4 regions of the Actinomadura rugatobispora genome follow, and region 4 is predicted to be linked to each of the others. Evidence: riboswitches for the same ligand, from Rfam matches in the RefSeq annotation. Region 4 holds a riboswitch; each other region holds the start of a gene.
The links. A riboswitch is a leader RNA that binds a small molecule or an ion and turns the genes downstream of it on or off. The one in region 4 is predicted to bind cobalamin.
Positions count from the first base shown of each region.

Region 1 (4,953 bases), 3.7 Mb from region 4:
CTACGGCCCAGGAGCCCAAAAGCCACGACGAGCCGCAAAGTAGGCGGTCAACCGGTTCGAGCCGTGCGGAGAATCGGAACGGTGGTCAGCGGATGGGGACCCGGGAGCAAGCGGACAATCCAACGATCCTGCCCCGGAACCGCAATTCCCCAGGAATTCACAGGTCGGAGGGTGCTCGGCCGTCGTGGGATCGCGTCCGGTCAGTCTTCGCGCCAGGCGAGCTTGATGAGCATGTTCTTGGCGTCCTCGGCGACCTCGGCGTCGGCGACGACGTCGTAGCGGCCGGCGACGATCTGGCTGCGGGAGGTGAAGTCGCGGCGGCCGCCGGTGACGGCGTGGGCGATGAAGCCGAAGACCGCCCCGAAGACGGCGCCGAACAGGACGCCGCCGAGCAGCAGCCCGAACACGTCGCTGTGGTTGGCGGTGAACAGGGTGAGCAGGAGGCCGACCAGTAGGCCGAACCAGGCGCCGCTGCCCGCGCCGGCGAGGGCGGCGCGGCCCTTGGTGAGGCGGCCCAGGACGGTCTCGACCATCTTCAGGTCGGAGCCGATGATCGCCGTTCGTTCGACCGGGAACTTCTCGTCGGACAGGAAGTCGACCGCTCGCTGAGCGCCCTCGTACTTGCCGTAGGACCCGACGACCGGACGGTCGGTCGCGGGAGGGACCGCTTGGGTGGACATGCCGTCCCCCTACCCAGGGATTTCCCGGACGCACCTGTTCGGGCGGTCTTGTCCCTCCTTGATCGTCCAGGCGCGTAGCCTGCGGTCCAGGGCGGCGCGACATCGGGGAGTGACGGGCGTTGGACGCGCAGGAGTTGGAGTCGTACCGGCGGTTCGCCGGGGTCGCGGTGGGCGGGGTGCCGCTGCTGATCGCCTTGGTGGCGGGGTACGTCCCGGTGTGGCGGCGCGGGTTCGCCACCGAGCGGACCGATGAGGTGCGGGGCACCTGGTACGGCGGGATGGTCGGCTTGGCGGTCGTCCTGATCGCGGTGGGCCTGGCCGGGTTCATGCTGCATCTCCAGGCGACGGAGGGCGCCGCGCTCCTGGAGGAGCCGTTCTGGACCGGCCTGCGGGACGGGGCGATCATCGTCGGGGTCGTGCTCGGCGTGCTGATGATCATCCTGCTGTGGGTGCTGCGCAAGATCGTCATGGTGGTGCGAGGAAAGACCCCGTACAGCCCGTTCGAGAAGCTGGGCTCCGGGGAGCTGCGCGGGCGGTTCAAGGAGGAGCGAAACGCGTTGCGGGAGCGGCTGGAGGCCGGGGTTCCCGGCGGGCCCGCGCGGGAGCAGGCGGTCGCGTGCCTGGAGGCGGCCGACACGATCACGAAGGAGCTGGCACCCCGGGCGGTCGCGTACACGGGCGGTTGGCCGGATCATTTCGTGGCGGTCGTGCTGTGCCGGGTGGCGCGGATGGTGCTGGACACCGGCGTCCCCGTGGACGGGAACGTGCCGTTCTGCTGGCTGAACCCCCTGCACGGACCCGCGACCGCGGTGTACGGCCAGGAGGCCCGGCCCCGCCCGCTGTGCGGCGGCTGCCTGGAGGAACTGGGTGCGGACCCCCAGCGCGAGGTGCACCCATTGCATGTGCCGCACCGGGACGGCGGCTGGCAGCCCTACCTGCTCGGGGTGTACTTCGAGGAGCGGCGCGGCCTCGATCATGTGTTCCGGCGCGTCCGGGAGAAGCAGCGGGCCCGCGCCTAGGGGTGCTGACTTCGCATATGGGGCGCGGGCTACGATGGCGGGCGACGGCGGGTGAGGAATCCGGTGTGAATCCGGAGCTGTCCCGCAACTGTGACCGGGGAGTCCTCTCTCGCTCAGGGCCACGGCGGAGACGCTGGAAGGCCGGGGGAGGACGCCGATCCGGGAGCCAGGAGACTCCGTGCCGTCGCCGACCTCTTCACCGAGCCGGGGCGCGGAGACCCCGGGGGAGGCTTGCCGATGATGCGTGCCCTGCTGCTGTCCACGGCCGACACCGAACTTCTCGCCGCGCGGGCGGCGGACGCGGGATATGTGACCGCCAATCCGGTCCGGATCGGGCTCGACGAGCTCGCGGCCCTGGCCGAGGGCGCCGACGTCGCCGTCGTGCGGCTGCTGGGCGGGCGCAAGACCTGGCCGGAGGGCGTGGAGCGGCTGCGCGGGCTGGGCCTGCCGCTGGTGCTGCTGGGCGGGGAGGCCGATCCGGACGCCGAGCTGATGGCGCTGTCGACCGTCCCGGCCGGAGTGGCGGCGGAGGCGCTGGACTACCTGCGCGAGGGCGGTGTCACCAACCTGCGGGAACTGGCCCGTTTCCTCAGCGACACGGTGCTGCTGACGGGTGAGGGGTTCGCGCCGCCGGTTCCGATGCCATCGTACGGTTTGCACGGCGAGCCCAGGGTGGAGCCGGGCCGCCCGACGGTGGGGGTCGTCTTCTACCGGGCGCACGAGCTGTCGGGGAACACGGCCTTCGTGGACGTGCTGTGCGAGCGCATCGAGGCGCGGGGAGCCAACGCGCTGCCGGTCTTCTGCGGGTCGCTGCGGGGTGCGGAGGAGGGGTTGCTGGAGCTGCTGGGACGGGCGGACGCGCTGGTCGCGACCGTCCTGGCCGGGGGCGGCGCGGTCGCGGCGGACGCGTCGGCGGGCGGTGACGAGGACTCCTGGGACGCGGGCGCGCTGGCCGGGCTGGACGTGCCGGTCGTCCAGGGGCTGTGCCTGACCTCCAGCCGGGCGGTGTGGGAGGCGTCGGACGGGGCGCTGACGCCGATGGACGCGGCCATGCAGGTCGCGATTCCCGAGTTCGACGGCCGGTTGATCTCGGTGCCGTTCTCGTTCAAGGAGGAGGGCCCGGACGGCGTTCCCGTGTACGTGGCCGATCCGGGGCGGGCGGACCGGGTGGCGGGGATCGCGGTGCGGCACGCCCGGCTCCGGCACCGGCCGAACGGGGAGAAGCGGGTCGCGGTCGTCCTGTCGTCCTATCCGACCAAGCATTCGCGGGTCGGGAACGCGGTCGGGCTGGACACGCCCGTGTCCGCGGTCGGGCTGCTGCGGGAGATGGCCGCCGCCGGGTACGACCTGGGCGGCGACGACGAGCTGTGGCGCGACCCCGACGACGGCGACCCGCTGATCCACCGGCTGATCGCGGCCGGGGGCCACGACGTGGAGTGGCTCACCGAGGAGCAGTTGAGCCAGGCACCGTCGCGGGTCCGGCTTGAGGACTACCGGTCCTGGTTCGAGGCGCTGCCGGGGCCGCTGCGCGAGGGCGTCCGGGAGCACTGGGGCGAGCCGCCCGGCGAGCTGTACGTGGACGGCGAGGACATCGTGCTCGCCTCGCTGCGGTTCGGGAACGTGATCCTGATGATCCAGCCGCCGCGGGGCTTCGGCGAGAACCCGGTGGCGATCTACCACGACCCCGACCTGCCGCCGTCGCACCACTACCTGGCCGCCTACCGCTGGCTGGACGAGGAGTTCGGCGCGGACGCGGTCGTCCACCTGGGCAAGCACGGCACGCTGGAGTGGCTGCCCGGCAAGGGCCTCGGGCTGTCGGACGGCTGCGCCCCCGACGCCGTCCTCGGCGACCTGCCGCTGATCTACCCGTTCATCGTGAACGACCCCGGGGAGGGCACGCAGGCCAAGCGGCGCGGCCACGCCACCGTCGTCGACCACCTGGTGCCGCCGATGGCGCGCGCCGAGTCGTACGGCGACCTGGCCAAGCTGGAGCAGTTGCTGGACGAGTACGCCACCGTCGCCGACCTCGATCCGGGCAAGCTCCCGGCCGTCCGGGCGCAGATCTGGACGCTGGTGCAGGCCGCCCAGCTGCACCACGACCTGCACCAGGACGAGATGCCGGACGAGTCGCAGTTCGATGACTTCATCCTGCACATCGACGGGTACCTGTGCGAGATCAAGGACGTGCAGATCCGCGACGGCCTGCACATCCTGGGGCGGCGGCCGGTGGACGAGGCGCGCGTCAACCTGGTGCTGGCCGTGTTGCGGGCGGCGCAGGTGTGGGGCGGGGTCGCGGGCGCGATGCCGGGGCTGCGCGCGGTGCTGGCCGCCGAGTTCGGCTTGGACGAGAAGGCGCTGCTGGCCGACCCGGGCCGCCGGGTCGAGGCCGACCTGTCCGCGCTGACCGCCCTCGCCGACGGCCCCGCCCGCACCGCCTCCGACGCCGTCGACCTCCTGGAGCGGCTCGCGCGCACGCTGGTCGAGGGCATGGAGGCCGCGGGCTGGGACGTCGCGGGCGCCAAGACCGTCTGCGACGGCGTGTTCGGGCGGGAGATCCCGGACGTGGTGCGGCTGCTGGAGTTCGGCGCGGCGGAGGTGGTGCCGCGGCTGGACGCCACGTCCGGGGAGATCGGCGCGGTGCTGCACGCGCTCGACGGCGGGTACGTGCCCGCCGGGCCGTCCGGGTCCCCGACCCGGGGCCTGGTGAACGTGCTGCCGACCGGCCGGAACTTCTACTCGGTCGACCCGAAGGCGATCCCGTCCCGCAACTCGTGGGAGGTCGGCGTCGCCCTCGCCGACTCGCTGATCGCCCGGCACCTGGAGGACACCGGGGAGTATCCGTCCAGCGTCGGCCTGACCGTCTGGGGCACCTCCGCGATGCGGACGCAGGGCGACGACATCGCCGAGGTGCTGGCGCTGATCGGCTGCCGCCCGGTCTGGGACGACGCCTCGCGCCGGGTCACCGGGTTCGAGATCGTCCCGGCCGAGGAGCTGGGACGGCCACGGATCGATGTCACCGTCCGCATCTCCGGCTTCTTCCGCGACGCGTTCCCGCACGTCATCGCGCTGATCGACGACGCGATCACGGCCGTCGCCGATCTGGAGGAGCCGCCCGAGGCCAACCACCTGCGGCGGCACGCGGCCGAGGACCACGCCCGGCACGGCGACTGGCGGCGCGCGACGTCCCGGATCTTCGGGTCCAAGCCGGGCGCGTACGGCGCCGGGCTGCTGCCGCTGATCGACGCCCGCAACTG
Region 1 is NZ_AP029191.1:2,066,589-2,071,541, reverse strand. Features, by position in the region: gene ACZ466_RS08635 (general stress protein) at 201-680, opposite strand; gene ACZ466_RS08630 (Asp23/Gls24 family envelope stress response protein) at 800-1,699, shown strand; cobalamin riboswitch at 1,728-1,899, shown strand; gene cobN (cobaltochelatase subunit CobN) at 1,937-4,953, shown strand, end outside.
Region 1: another riboswitch for cobalamin. It lies ahead of cobN (cobaltochelatase subunit CobN); the one in region 4 lies ahead of ACZ466_RS48340 (ABC transporter substrate-binding protein).

Region 2 (4,953 bases), 6.2 Mb from region 4:
TGCGGGCCGCGGCAAGGTCGATGAGGGACTTCTGGGGGAGTTCCCAGGCGGTCCTGTAGAGGGTGCGGAGTTCCTCGGGAAGGTCGACGATCCCCTGGACCGACCCGTTGGAGCGCTTGATGGCGTCCCGGACGGCGGGCGTCCACAGGCCCAGCTGTTTGAGGTCCTTCACCAGGTAGCCGTTGATCTGGAGGAACTCGCCCGACAGCGTCTCGCGCTTGAACAGGTTGGACACCTGCGGCTCGATGCACTCGTAGCAGCCCGCGATGGACGCGATCGTGGCGGTCGGCGCGATCGCGATCAGCAGCGAGTTGCGCAGCCCGACCTCGGCGACCCGGGCCCGCAGCGCGTCCCACTCGGCGGCGCGGGACGGCGACGCGTCCGGGAAGTGGTCCGGGTGGAGCGTGCCGCGCGCGGTGCGGGTGCTCGCGTACGCGGGCAGCGGCCCGTTCTCGGCCGCCAGGTCGGCGGACGCCCCGTAGGCCGCCAGCGCGATCTCCTCGGCGATCCGGGTGGACAGCTCCAGCGCCTCGGCCGAGTCGAACGGCAGCCGCAGCGTGAAGAACACGTCCGCCAGCCCCATCACGCCCAGCCCGACCGGCCGCCACCGCCGGTTGGCGTCCGCGGCCTCCGGGGTCGGGTAGAAGCCGCGGTCGATCGTGCGGTCCAGGAAGCGGACGGCGGTGCGGACGGTGGACCGCAGCCGCTCCCAGTCCACCCCGTCCGGGCTGCTGCCGTGTGGGGGGCGACCCCCACGCCCCCGCACGAGGTGCGCGGCGAGGTTGACCGAGCCGAGGTTGCACACGGCGGTCTCGTCGCCGCCGGTCACCTCCAGGATCTCGGTGCACAGGTTGGACAGGTGGACGACGCGGTCCGGCTCGGCGGTCTGGTTGCAGGCCCGGTTGGCGGCGTCCTTGAAGGTCATCCAGCCGTTGCCGGTCTCGGCGAGCGTCCGCATCATGCGCCCGTAGAGGCGGCGCGCGGGGACCCGCCGCACGTACCGGCCCTCCTCCTCGGCGCGCCGGTACGCGGCGTCGAAGTCCTCGCCCCACAGGTCGGTGAGCTCGGGCACCTCCTTGGGGTCGAACAGCGACCAGGTCCCGTCGGCCTCGACCCGGCGCATGAACTCGTCGGGGATCCAGTTGGCGAGGTTGAGGTTGTGGGTGCGGCGGGCGTCCTCGCCGGTGTTGTCGCGCAGCTCCAGGAACTCCTCGACGTCGGCGTGCCAGGGCTCCAGGTAGACGCAGGCGGCGCCCTTGCGGCGGCCGCCCTGGTTGACGGCGGCGACGGAGGCGTCGAGGGTGCGCAGCCACGGGACGATCCCGTTGGAGTGCCCGTTGGTGCCGCGGATCAGCGACCCGCGGGAGCGGATCCGCGTCCAGGAGACGCCGATGCCGCCCGCGTACTTGCTGAGCCGCGCGACCTGCCCGTACCGCTCGTAGATCGACTCCAGCTCGTCGCGGGGCGAGTCGAGCAGGAAGCACGACGACAGCTGGGGGCGGGCGGCGGCGGAGTTGAACAGGGTGGGGGAGCTGGGCAGGTACGACAGGGTGCTGAGCAGCCCGTACAGTTCGGCGGCCTCGGCGGTGCCATCGACGTGCTCGCCCGAGGGGGGACGACCCCCCACGCCCCCCGGAGCGACTTCGTCGCATGCGAGGCCGCAGGCGACGCGGAGCAGGAAGTGCTGGGGTCGTTCCAGGACGCGGCGGGTGCTCGGGTGCCGCAGCAGGTAGCGGTCGTAGAGGGTGCGGAGCCCGAAGTACTCGAAGCGGTCGTCGGCGGACTCGTCGATCAGCGCGTCCAGCTCGGCGGCGCGGGCGGCGACGAACGCGGCGGACGCGTCGGCCAGCAGGCCCTGGGCGTGCGTGGCCGCGATCGACTCGGAGAAGGTCCGCACCCCTTCCGCCGCGGCCTCGTCGGCGATCTTCAGGCCGAGCAGGCGGGCGGCGACCTTGGAGTAGGCGGGTTCGGCGGCGACCAGGGCGGCGGCCTCGGCGATCGCCTGGTCGCGGTGCCCGGCGTCGCCGCGTACGGCCGCCAGGACCCGTTCCGGGTCGGCCCCGGGCAGGCCCGCGCAGGCCCGCTCCACCTCCGCGGCCCACCGGGCGCGGTCGTCGTTCAGGGGACGGGCGGGCGGTGCGATGACGTGCTGTGTCACGTGTTCTGCTCTCTCCCTCGCGAGCTGCTCGCCTCGCCGGGGGGCGCGCACGCGAACGGGAGCACGGCGGCGCGCCGTGCCCGTCCACCGGCCCTCCCGCGAGGCCTGGACGAACATCGGTGCGGGCAGGTCTTCGGACTCGCGGGCACCACGCCTCCGGTCGTCCGGAGTCCGTGACCTAGTGGCCGTCGCTTCCCGGCGCGCCACCTGGGGGTGGGCGCGCCAGTGCCGATGACGGCGGTCGTTCCCGCTCACCGCTGCGGGGCAGTCCCGGAATTGGCGGCGCCGATGGCGTGCGGCGCCCCGCACCGGGTTCCCTCTTACGACGCCCGCGCCGCTCGGCGGCGCCGGGCGAACCAGCACGGGCAAGACCCTACATCTAGTCGATCGATCTTGCGACAACCCCATATGTTGGGCGTGTTGGGCGCTACCCGGGGGGAGGTATAGAGATCGCGCACCGGGAGTGGGACGATGGGCGGGCCATGTCCCCGCACCCGCCGCATCCGCTCTTCCGGACCTCGCGGGCGGTCGCCTTCGCCGCCGTCTGCGTCACGCTGGCGACCCTGGGACACACCCTGACCTCCACCGCCGCGGTCCCGCTCTGGGCGATCGCGGCCGGATTCGGCGGGGTGCTGGCGGTGACACTGGCGCTGGCGGGCCACGAGCGCTCGCTGGCCACGATCCTGGGCGGGCTTCTGGGCGGCCAGTTCGCGCTGCACAGCCTGTACGCGGCGGCCACCGCCCCGCCCCTGCCCGCCGATCCGGCGGCGGTGGAACGGCACCACGCGGTCGCGTCCCTCCCCGGGCACGAGTCGAGCTTGGCGATGACCCTCGCGCACGTGGTCGCGGCCGTCGTCTCGGCCTGGTGGCTGCGGCGCGGCGAACGGGCCGCCTGGACGCTGGCCCGGCGCGTCATGGTGCTGGCCGGGCGGCCGTTGCGGGTCCTGCTGGCGCTGCTCGGCGCCGAACCGGCGGCGCCCGCGCCCCGTACCCCGGTGGTGAGGGCGGTCGTCCCGGCCGCCTCCGCCGGTGGCGTTCTCCGGCACCAGGTCGTACGGCGGGGCCCGCCCCGGCGTTCGAGGGCGCTCGCGCACGGCTGACCCCGGGTAGGGACGGCCGGCGGACGAGCGCCGTACGCCACCGGGCACGCCGCCTCTCGGCGCGCCCGGCTTTCCCGTACGTCTCGAACGCCCGATCGGAGACTTCCCATGCCCATGCGCGCCCATTCCCGTGCCGTCCGCAGATCCGCGGCGGTCGCGGCCCTGACCGCCGTGTCGGTGACCGGCCTGGCCACCGGCGCCGCCGCGCACGTCACCGCCAACCCCCGCACCGCCGAGCAGGGCTCGTTCGCCAAGGTGTCCTTCCGGGTGCCGAACGAGCGCGACGACGCCGAGACCGTCAAGCTGGTGATCGACATGCCCGCCGGCCACCCGATCGAGCACGTGTCGGTGCGCCAGGTGCCCGGCTGGACGGTCAAGGTCGAGAAGGCGAAGCTCGCGGCCCCCGTCAAGATCGAGGGCGGCGAGCTGACCGAGGCCGTCTCCCGGATCACCTGGTCCGGCGGGAAGATCGGCGCCGGGCGGTTCGAGGAGTTCGACGTCTCGATGGGGCCGCTGCCGTCCAACGCGGAGCGGGTGCTGTTCAAGGCCGAGCAGACCTACTCCAGCGACGAGGTCGTGAAGTGGGACCAGGATCCCGGCAGCGGCCAGAACGAACCGGAGCACCCCGCGCCGGAACTCAAGCTCACCCCGAAGGGCGCCCCGGCCGGCCCGGCCGGCGCCGCGCTGATCACCGCCCAGCCCGCGCGCGCCGTCCTGGCCGGCGACGACTCCGCCGACGGCACCGCCCGCCTCCTCGGCGGCCTGGGCCTCGCGGTCGGGATCGCGGGCCTCGGCGTCGGCGCCTTCGGACTCACCCGTGCAAGGAGGCACGCATGACCATCCGTCCCACTCTGCTCCGCACCGGGCTGGCGGGCGCGCTCGCGGCGGCGACGCTGACGCTGGGCGCGGCGCCCGCGTCCGCGCACACCGCCCTGAAGTCGTCCGACCCGAAGTCGGGCGCGGAGATCGCGCCGCCCGGTGAGATCACGCTGACCTACACCGAGACGATCCGGCTGCCCCGGGTCGTGCTGACCGGTCCGGGCGGCTCCCGGCACGAGAACGGGCCCGCGAAGGCGGTCGGCGACACGGTCACCCAGCCGGTGAACGGCACGCTGCCCAACGGCACGTACACGGTCGGCTGGCGGGTGGTGTCCGCCGACGGGCACCCGGTCACGGGCACGCTCAAGTTCACCGTGAAGGGCTCGACGGCCGCCGAGGGCCAGGGGCAAGGGCAGGCCCCGGCCGGGAACGCGGGCGCCCCCGCGACGCCCGCCGCGTCCTCGCCGTCCCCGAGCAACGCCGCCGGGCAGGAGGAGTCGGGCGGCTCCTCGTCCGGATGGGTGTGGATCGGCGTGGGGGGACTGCTGGTGGTCCTGGTGGTCGGTGGCGTGGCCTGGGCCCGCCGCCCGAGCCAGGACTGAGGCAAGCCGGAACCGCGCGGCACCGCGCGGTTCCGGCTCCGGCCAACCGATCGCGGCGGCGACGACGGCTCCAATACCGTGATCACCCGAGCCGAGCGAGATGGGGATCGCGATGATCGTCGAGTACATCCGCTACCGCATCGACCAGGCCGACGCCGCGGACTTCGAGGCCGCGTACGCGCGCGCCGCCGAGCCGCTGTCGGCCGCCCCGCAGTGCGTCGACTACGAACTCTCCCGCTGCGTGGACGAACCCGAGTGGTACGTCCTGCGGATC
Region 2 is NZ_AP029191.1:4,537,085-4,542,037, reverse strand. Features, by position in the region: gene ACZ466_RS19950 (ribonucleoside-diphosphate reductase subunit alpha) at 1-2,158, opposite strand, end outside; cobalamin riboswitch at 2,266-2,534, opposite strand; gene ACZ466_RS19945 (MFS transporter) at 2,641-3,258, shown strand; gene ACZ466_RS19940 (YcnI family copper-binding membrane protein) at 3,367-4,095, shown strand; gene ACZ466_RS19935 (copper resistance CopC family protein) at 4,092-4,679, shown strand; gene ACZ466_RS19930 (group II truncated hemoglobin) at 4,792-4,953, shown strand, end outside.
Region 2: another riboswitch for cobalamin. It lies ahead of ACZ466_RS19950 (ribonucleoside-diphosphate reductase subunit alpha); the one in region 4 lies ahead of ACZ466_RS48340 (ABC transporter substrate-binding protein).

Region 3 (4,953 bases), 3.6 Mb from region 4:
ACCGAGTCGTAGCCGAGCCGCTCGGCGGCCAGCACGGTCTCGGTGTGGTCCTCGGGGTCGCGCTGCCAGTACCCGACGTGGATGCCGAGCTTGAGATCCGCGGTCATCGGTCGCCTCCGCTCATTCGACGCTGTGTTTCACAACCCCGGCCCAGGGTGCTCGCCTGGCGGCTCGCACCCTGACCGAGGTTGGGCGAGCGCGGCATCGCTTCGCGATCTGCCCGGTGAGGCTCGCCTCCGGCGTCGCCTCACCGGGCAGGTAACGCGCTCGCGCAGTGGCTCGGCCACCTGACACACAGACTCTAGAACACGTTCTACTTCCTGTGCAGGGGCAGGGCCCGGCGAAGGGTGCCGGGCGGGCCGAGGGGCCGCGGCGAGATCGCCGCGACCCCTCGGGAAGAAGACCTTCCGAGTGCTCGCCTAGGCGCGCCGGACGGCCTCCAGGAAGCGGTGCCACTCGGACCGCGTGAACATCAGGGCCGGGCCGTGCGGATCCATCGAATCGCGCACCGCGCGGTGGTCGCCGGTGAGGGCGGCCACCTCCACGCACTGGTTGCCGCTGCCGCTGTGCGACGACTTGCGCCAGTGGGCTCGGGTGATATCGGGGGAGGGGTGGTTCACGTGCATCTCCTTGCTGCCTCGGCTATGAGGTGCGCGGATTCCTCGGGGGAGAGGGCCGCCTTCGTGATACGGGCGAAGCGGTCCCCATGTGTTGCTATTGCCTCGGCGCTTTCGAGATAAACGTCGCCCATGGTCCCCTCGACGTAGGCGATATCGGGGTCTGCGGGGTCGGGAAACGAAAGTATCGTGAAACGTCCGTCAAGTCCGGCATGTTCTTTTGCGTCGAACGGCAGCACCTGGAGGGTGATCCTGGGCCGGGAGGCCATCGCGCCCAGCTGGACGAGCTGTTCCGCCATCACCTCCGGCCCGCCGATCGGCCGGTGCAGCACGCCCTCGTCGAAGATCAGGTGCACCCGGGGCGCCTGCTCCCGTTCCAGCAGCGCCTGCCGGGCCCTGCGGGCGTCGATCCGGCGCTCGATGTCCTCGGGGGTGGGCAGCATCCGGCCCGCGGTGATCACGGACCGGGCGTAGTCCTCGGTCTGCAGCAGCCCGTGGATCAGCTGGGGGTCCCAGGTGCGGATCTGCGAGGCCTCGTCCTCCAGGGCCACGTAGCTGCCGGTGAACACGTCGGCATAGGCGGTCCACCAGCCGCGCTGGCCCGCCTCCCGCGCCAGGTTGATGAGCGCGTCCCGGGCGGGGCTGGGCACGCCGTACAGATCGAGTATGTCCGCGATGTCGTTGGGCTTGGGCCGGGTCTGCCCCGTCTCCAGCCGCGAGACGGTGGCCCGCGACCAGTCCAGCCGGTCCGCCACCTCCTGCAGGGTGAGACCCTGCGCCTCTCGCAGCCTGCGAAGCTCCCGGGCCAGCCGGCGACCGCGCACGGTGGGCCGATACGTCATGAGCCGAGAGTCTCCCGATTCGGTCCGTTCCGTTCAACACAAACGAGCATGCCGGTAACGCCAATCTTGCGAAGCGTGTTGCGTGAGTGAGATTCTCACGCGAAGCTGAGGAAACGTGATCGCCTGTGAGCGGAACGTAACGGGACAGTAGTGGCACAGGCCAGGCGAGTGGCAGTGTTGGCGAGTCCGGGCACCACGGACGTGATGCGGGAGGGTCCCGTGAAGACCTCACCAGAGACAGCCGGACCAGCGACGGCGGGCTCCGCGGACGGCGTCGCCGCCGCCGACGACTCCGGAGGCGGGGCGCCGATGCTCCGTTCCGCCGGTACGGCGGGCCGGAAGGGCGCCCGGGACGACGCCCGCGACCGGCGCGACCGCCGGGAGGGCCCCGACGGCCGAGGGGGCCGCCCCGGCCACGCGGGCCACGCCGGGTGGCGCGCCCGGCTGAGCGCCGCGGAGGCCCGCGTCGACGAGGTGGTGGTACCGGTCGTCCCGTCGGAGTGCCCGCCGCCGCTAGGGCGGGCCTGGGCGCTCCCCGAGGGGCCGGGCTGCGCCCGGTACGCCCGCTCGGTCCTGGCCGAGGCGCTGGCCGAGGCCGGAGCGTCCCGCGCGGCCATCGCCGACGCCAAGCTGATGGCCAGCGAGCTGGCCACCAACGCCCACCAGCACGCCGCCGACCGGGGCCCGCACGAGCTGTGGCTCTACGCCGGCGGCGCGTCCGGCGGCGAGCTGCGCTGCGCGGTGTTCGACCGCGACGCCGCCGCCCGCCTCCCCGGCTACTCCTGGACCTCCGGCGACTACGGCCGCGGGCTGAGCATCGTCCAGGAGCTGTCGGAGGGCCGCTGGGGCATGCTGCGGACCATGTCGCGGTGCCTGCCGAGGGCGCGCGGCAAGGCGGTCTGGTTCACCGTGCCCGCCGCCGTCCAGCTTCCGGCCGACCTGCTCCGCGCGCCCTACCGGGCCGTCGTCCCGGCCCCCGCGCCCGCGCCGCCGCCGCTCGGCTGAACGGCCGGGGGCGGGCGGTTCGCGCCTTCTCCACCTCGGCCGCCGGCGCGCGGAGCCGGCGGTAGAACACGTTCCCGGCACGCCTCCGGACACGGGTGCCCGGACGCTCTCACCCCACCGCGACTTGGGCGGTTCCTACCGGTATGCCATCCTGTGCAGGCGACGGAAGCGGAGGAACCCGGTGCGAATCCGGGGCTGTCCCGCAACTGTGACCATGGGGAGCTCCCCCTCGCGTTCGGCCACGGCGGCGACGCTGGAAGGCTGAGGGGGAGTGGCGATCCGGGAGCCAGGAGACTCCGGCCGTCGGAGGGACGCGGGCGACCGCGGTGAACCGAGTGACACCACTCGCGGGCACCGCCGAGCCTCTGGGGGCGTCCCTTGGAAGGACAGCCACGGGCGTGGACACCCGAGGGAAGGACGATGAGGCATGCCGCCCTATCTGATGGGCCGATGAGCCGCGCGGGCGCCGACGGGCAGCCCCACCAGGCGCGCTACCCCTTTTCCGCCGTCGTCGGCATGGACGACCTCAAGCTCGCACTGCTGGTCAACGCGGTCTCTCCGGGCGTGGGCGGCGTGCTGGTCCGCGGTGAGAAGGGCACCGCCAAGTCGACGATCGTGCGGGCGCTGGCCGACCTGCTGCCGTCGGTGCCGGTGGTGGCGGGCTGCCGGTTCTCCTGCGACCCCCGCGACCCCGACCCGGCCTGCCCGGACGGCCCGCACGCCGTGTTCGACGGCGAGCCGGACGAGGACGGCGCCTTCGACGCGGCCCCCGAGCCCGCCGATGAGCCGGCCGACGACACCGGCGCCCGTGCGGCCGCTCCCGCGGCTCCGGCGCCGGTCGGGCCGGCCGGAGCCGAGCAGCGGCCCGCACGGCTGGTCGAGCTGCCCGTCGGCGCCTCCGAGGACCGCCTCACCGGCTCCCTGGACATCGAGCGCGCCCTCACCGAGGGCGTGAAGGCGTACGAGCCCGGACTGCTGGCCGCCGCGCACCGCGGCGCGCTGTACGTCGACGAGGTCAACCTGCTGCACGACCACCTGGTCGACCTGCTCCTGGACGCCGCCGCGATGGGCGAGTCGCACGTCGAGCGCGAGGGCGTCTCGGTCCGGCACGCCGCCCGGTTCCTGCTGGTCGGCACCATGAACCCGGAGGAGGGCGAGCTGCGCCCGCAGCTGCTCGACCGGTTCGGGCTCACCGTGGAGGTCGCCGCGACCCGCGACCCCGCCGAGCGCGCCGAGGTCGTGCGGCGGCGGCTGGACTACGAGCGCGACCCGGTCCGCTTCGCCGCCCGCTGGGGCGTGGCCGAGGCCGAGCTGGCCGCCCGGATCGCCTCCGCGCAGTCCCGGCTGCCCCGGGTGGAGCTCACCGACGCCGCGCTCCGCCAGATCACCGCCGTCTGCGCCGCCTTCGAGGTGGACGGGCTGCGCGCCGACCTGGTGACGGCCCGGGCCGCGATGGCGCTGGCCGCCTGGCACCGGCGCACCGTGGTCACCGCCGAGGACGTGCGGACCGCGGCCCGGCTGGCGCTGCCGCACCGGCGCCGCCGCGACCCGTTCGACGCGCCGGGCCTGGACGAGAAGAAGCTGGACGAGATCCTGGAGGAGCACGGCGACGACTCCCCGGACCGTCCCGGAGACGCCCCACCCGAGCCCGAGCCCGAGCCCCGGCCGGAACCGGCGTCGGCCGAGGCCGAGGAAGGGCCCGGCGACGACGGGTCCGGGCCCGCCGACGGCGACGAGCCCGACGACGACGGGCCGGGCGGCGGCCCCGGCGGCGGACCGGGCGGCCTCGATGGCGGCGGGGGCGGGGGCGGGGGCGTGCTGAGCGTCCTGGACGCCCTGCTCAACGGCCGTTCGGTGAACGACGGCGAGCGGCCCGCCGACGAGCGCCTGCCCACCAAGGAGCGGGACGCGGGCGAGGGCGAGCCCGCCCAGGCCGGCGCCACATTCAGGCCCCGGCTGTTCACCGTGCCGGGTACCGGCACCGGCGCGCCCGGCCGCCGCTCCAAGGCGCGCAGCCCGTTCGGGCGCGTCTCCGGCGCCCGGCCCGGCGCCCGCGGCCTGCACCTGAGCGCCACGCTGCACGCCGCCGCCCCGCACCAGCACGCGCGCGGCCGGACCGGTCCCGGGATCGTGGTCGAGGCCGGCGACCTGCGGGAGGCGGTCCGCGACGGGCGCGAGGGCAACCTGGTGCTGTTCGTCGTCGACGCCAGCGGCTCGATGGCGGCGCGGCGGCGGATGACCGCGGTCAAGGGCGCGGTGCTCAGCCTGCTGATGGACGCCTACCAGCGCCGCGACAAGGTCGGGCTGATCACCTTCCGGGGCACCGCGGCCGAGCTGGCGCTGCCGCCGACCTCGTCGGTCGAGGCCGGCGCGCGGCGGCTGGGCCGGCTGCCGACCGGGGGCCGCACCCCGCTGGCCGCCGGGCTGCTGCGGGCCGCCGAGACGCTGCGGGTGGAGCGGGTGCGCGACCCGTCCCGCCGGCCGCTGCT
Region 3 is NZ_AP029191.1:2,018,704-2,023,656, reverse strand. Features, by position in the region: partial or broken gene ACZ466_RS08405 (LLM class F420-dependent oxidoreductase) at 1-107, opposite strand, end outside; gene ACZ466_RS08400 (DUF397 domain-containing protein) at 420-626, opposite strand; gene ACZ466_RS08395 (helix-turn-helix domain-containing protein) at 617-1,459, opposite strand; gene ACZ466_RS08390 (ATP-binding protein) at 1,679-2,464, shown strand; cobalamin riboswitch at 2,636-2,761, shown strand; gene ACZ466_RS08385 (magnesium chelatase subunit D family protein) at 2,915-4,953, shown strand, end outside.
Region 3: another riboswitch for cobalamin. It lies ahead of ACZ466_RS08385 (magnesium chelatase subunit D family protein); the one in region 4 lies ahead of ACZ466_RS48340 (ABC transporter substrate-binding protein).

Region 4 (4,953 bases):
CACCTCCCTGCGCGGCGCCAGCCGGTGGACACCAGATCGGCCGCCAGGTGAACCGCGACCGCGGTCCCGGCGAACAGCAGCGCGTAGGTCTGCACCAGCGGCGCGTCCCGGTTCTGCACGGCCTCGACGAAGCCGGTCCCCAAGCCCTGGACGCCGAACAGGGACTCCACCAGCAGGGCCCCGCCCAGCAGCCCCTCCACGCAGCGGGCGAACTGCTGGACGGCCGGGCCGAGCGCGTTGGGGACCACATGGCGCAGCACCACGGTCCGCTCGCGCTGGCCCAGCAGCCTCAGGTGCTCGGCCACGGGCCCGTCCCGCTGGGCGGCGATCCCGGCGCGTATCTGCCGCGCCAGGTCGCACAGGTGGCGGGCGGCGAGCACCGTCACCGGCAGCACCAGCACGGAAGGGTGCGCGAGCAGCGCCGCCCCCTCCAGCCCGACGGCGGTGGCGGGCAGCAGCCCCGCGGCCAGGGAGAACGAGGCGACCAGCAGCAGTCCCAGGACGAACTCCGGCACCGAATGCAGCAGCACCGCGACCGCGTTGAGCACCCGGTCGAGCCGCGTGCCCTCGCGCAGGCCCGTGACGACGCCCAGCAGCGGCGCCAGCACGATCACGGCGGCCAGCGCCGGCAGGCCCAGCACCGCCGAGTCCAGCACGCGGCGCCCGATCTCCTCCTTCACCGGGACGCCGGTCATCAGAGACCTGCCCGGGTCGCCGGCGAACAGCGCGCCCAGCCACTGCCCGAACCGCTGCCAGGCGGGCTCGTCCAGTCCGAGCCCCTCGCGGAGCGCGGCGACCTGCTCCGGCGTGCCGTGCTCGCCCCGCAGGACGTCGGCGGTGTCACCCGGCAGCAGCGTGCCGAGCGCGAAGACCGCGACCAGCACCGCCAGGCACTGCGCCACCGCGAGCAGGCACCTGCCGGCGGCGTAGCGGCGCACCTCAGCCGAGGGCGACCCGGTCGAACCGGGCCCAGTCGCCGGAGTTGGGCGGGGCCGCGCGCAGCCCGCGCACCGACGCGGAGATCGCGTCGTTGGCGTCGGAGAACGCCCACACCAGCAGGCCGGACTCGTCCCGGGCGATCCGCTGGGCCCGGGCGAGCAGGTCCTGCCGCCGCTTCTCGTCGCGGGTGGTGCGCGCCCGTTCGAGGAGGTCGTCGAAGCGTCCGGAACGGAACCCGGTCATGTTCCGCGCGGCCCCGCCGCGCATGCGCTGCTCCAGGAAGTCGGAGAGCGGCAGCGTCGAGGTGGTGTTGAACGCCGCCACACCGCGCTTCTTGATCTCGCTGAAGTAGGTGGTGGCGGCGAGCGCGCGCGGCGTGATCCGCAATCCGACCTCGCCGAGCTGCCGGGCGATCAGGCTGGCCGCAGGCTCCCACGCCGCGTCGACCGCGCTGGTCTCCAGCGTGACGGCCAGGCCCTCCGCGCCCGCCTCGCGCACGAGTTCCCTGGCGCGATCCACATCGCGTGCGCGCTGGGGGAGGTCGGGCGGATAGCCGCGCAGACCCTTCCCGAACAGGTCGTTGCCGACTTCGCCGTGACCGGCCAGCGCGATCCGTACGAGCGCCTCCCGGTCGATGCCCAGCGCCACGGCCTGGACCAGCCGGGGATCGGAGAAGGGGGCGCGCTCGGTGCGCAGCAGGATCTGCTGCGCCGTGGCCCGCGGAACGGTCAGCAGACGCGTCGACCGCCGTCCATTCAGGCGGTTCACCGAGGCCCCCGACAGGTCCGCCGCGTACTGCACCTGCCCGGACAGCAGCGCGTTGACCCGCGTGGACTCCTCGTTGGCGGGCACGATCTCCAGCTCGGCGATGGACGGCGCGCCCGCCCAGTGCCCCTCCCAGCGCCTGAACAGCGCGGGCCCGCCCGGAGTGAACGAGACGTACCGGAAGGGACCCGAGCCGACCGGTGCGCGGAAGCCGGTGGCGCCCTCCGGGACGATCTCCGTGCCGGGGCCGGCGAACGCCGTGGGGAACGTGAAGTCGGGCCGCTCGAGCGCCAGCGTCAGCGTGCGTTCCCCGGTAGCGCGGCTGGCACCGAAGTCGATCGCCGACAGCAGTTGCTGGGAGGGCGAACCGGTCTCCGGGGCGGCCGCCCGCCGGTAGCTGTAGAGCACGTCCCTGGCGGTGACGGGACGGCCGTCGTGGAACCGCGCCCGCCTCAGCCGGATGTGCCAGCGCGTTCCCGAGGCATCGCTCTCCCAGGACTCGGCCAGGCGCTCACGGACCGACATGTCGTCGTTGTAGGTGCCGAGCGTGTCGAACAGCGCCTTCGCCCGGACCTGGTCGACGAAGTTGGGCGCGACGTGGGGATCGAGGGTCTCCTGCGAACCGCCGGCCGCGAACGCGGCGCGGAAGCGGTTCGTGCCGCCGCCGTCGCCGTTCCCGCCGCAGCCGGTGAGCAGCGCGGGGGACAGGAGCGCCGCTCCGCTCCCGGCCAGCAGGGTGCGCCTGCCGACCGCCCGCCCCCCTCGCCCTTCGCCGGCCCGTTCAGGGGCATGACCGTTCATCGGATCCTTCCCGGGGGTGTCCTCGCCCCCTTCCGGCGGACCGGCGACGGGTCAGTCTCCTGGCTCCCGGATCGTCGCTGGCCCCCGGCCTTCCCACCCGCTCACGCGGGCAGTGGCGTGCGAGGGGGTTCGCTCCCCGGTCACAGTGGCGGGACCGCGCCGGAATCACACCGGCTTCCTGGTCCCCGTCGCCTTTGCGCTGACATTAGACCAGTCGCGCCAATCGGTGCCGTGGAGAGGGTCCCCGCGGCGGTTCCGGTACTTGTCGTTATTGCGACTGTTGTGCAGGTGCCGCATGTGCCACCATGTGCGGTGTAGGCGACGGCGGAACGAGGAAGCCGGTGCGAATCCGGCGCGGTCCCGCCACTGTGATCGGCGAGCGGATCCCGAACCACGCCACTGCCCGCGCCCGCGGGTGGGAAGGCCGGGACGAGCTTCGACCCGAGAGCCAGGAGACTCACGCGGTCGCCTCCTCGAAGGACCTGGGGCGGATCTCCCCAGAGAGGAGAGGGCGACATGCCCATGGGCTCGTCAGGCCCGGCAGCGTGCCGGGTGCCACCGGTGCTGGCATCGCTGCTGTGCGCGGTGCTGCTGGTGGCGGGGTGCGGCGGCGGTACGGAGCGCGCCGGCGGCGCCCGGGGCGGCGCGGTGCCGTCCGGTTTCCCGGTCACGGTGGCCAACTGCGGGGTGACGACGACCTATCAGCGGCCTCCGCAGCGGGCGGTGTCGCTGAACCAGCACGCGACCGAGGTGATGCTGGCACTCGGGCTGGAGAAGTCGATGGTCGGCACCGGCTACCTCGACGACAAGGTTCTACCGGAGTTCCAGGCCGCCTACGACCGGGTGAAGGTGATCTCTGAGGAGTACCCCTCGTTCGAGGCGCTGCTGTCGGCCGAGCCCGATTTCGTCTACGGCGGGTGGGCGAGCACGTTCGAGGAGAAGGAGGGCCGGGGCCGCGCGGTCCTGAAGAAGGCCGGGATCGACACCCATCTCAACATCGAGGAGTGCCCCAAGGGGCCGGTGACCACGGCCACGGTCGAGGAGGAGATCCGGACCGTCGCCAGGATCTTCGGCGTGCCGGACCGGGCCGAGCGGCGGATCGCCTCGCTGCGCACCGTCCTGTCGGGGGTCGAGGGCAGGCTGTCGGGCGCGGCCCCGGTCAAGGTCGCGGTCTACGACAGCGGCGACAAGACCGTGTTCACCGCGGGCGGGGCGGGGATCGGCGACGAGATGATCCGGCTGGCGGGCGGCGCCAACCTGTTCTCCGACGTGAAGAAGGCGTACGGCGACGTCTCCTTCGAGCAGTTCGCCGAGCGGGCGCCCGAGGTCGTGCTCATCTACGACTACGGCGACCGGTCCGCCGAGGACAAGAAGAGGTTCCTGCTGAGCAACCCGGCCCTCAAGGACGTCCCGGCGATCAGGAACAGGCGGTTCGCGGTGCTGCCGCTGTCGTCCACGGTGACCGGTGTGCGGGTGGCGGCCGCGGTCGAGTCGCTGGCCCGGCAGCTGCACCCGGACCGCTTCGCGTGACCGGCGTCGCCGACCGGCCCGCGACCGGGAGCGTTGCGGGCACGGCGGCCGTGCGACGCCGAGCCCGCGTCCCGTTTCCGCTGGTGCTGGCGCTGCTGGCGGCGCTGGTGCTGGTCGCGGCCACGGCGGGGATCGCGGCCGGGTCGGTGCGGGTGCCGCCCGGACAGGTCTGGGGGATCCTGCTGCACCGGCTGCATCCGGTGCTGGCCGAGCCGGTCTGGTCGCCGGTCCGCGAGACGATCGTGCTGGACGTGCGGCTGCCCCGGGTGCTGCTGTGCGGCGTGGTCGGCGCCGGGCTGTCGGTGTGCGGGACGGCGCTGCAGGCCCTGGTGCGCAATCCGCTGGCCGACCCGATGCTGCTGGGGGTCTCCTCCGGTGCCACGGTCGGCGCGGTGCTCGTGGTGGTGTTCCACCTGACCTGGTTCGGGATGTTCTCGCTGCCGCTGGCCGCCTTCGGCGGGGCCCTGCTCGCGCTGATCCTGGTGTATTCGCTGGCCCGGTCCGGGGGCCGGATGACCACGGTGCGCCTGGTGCTGGCGGGCGTGGCCACCGCCGAGGTGCTGTACGCCGTCGCCAGCTACCTGGTCATCACCTCAGACGATCCGCGCGCCGCCGAGTCCGCGCTGCGCTGGATGCTCGGCGGGCTGGCCGGCACCACGTGGACGGTGCTGTGGATCCCCGCGACCGTGGTCCTGGCGGGCACGGCGGTCCTGGTCGGGCTGTCGCGCCCGCTGAACCTGCTGCTGGCCGGGGAGGAGGCCGCCGCCGCCCTGGGCCTGGACGTGCACCGCTTCCGCGCGGCGCTGTTCGTGCTGGTCGCCCTCATGATCGGGACGATGGTGGCGGTCAGCGGCTCGATCGGTTTCGTCGGCCTGATCATGCCGCACGTGGTGCGGTTGCTGGTCGGCGCCGACCACC
Region 4 is NZ_AP029191.1:10,818,692-10,823,644, forward strand. Features, by position in the region: gene ACZ466_RS48330 (ABC transporter permease) at 1-938, opposite strand, end outside; gene ACZ466_RS48335 (ABC transporter substrate-binding protein) at 940-2,505, opposite strand; cobalamin riboswitch at 2,550-2,722, opposite strand; cobalamin riboswitch at 2,784-2,982, shown strand; gene ACZ466_RS48340 (ABC transporter substrate-binding protein) at 3,067-4,035, shown strand; gene ACZ466_RS48345 (FecCD family ABC transporter permease) at 4,032-4,953, shown strand, end outside.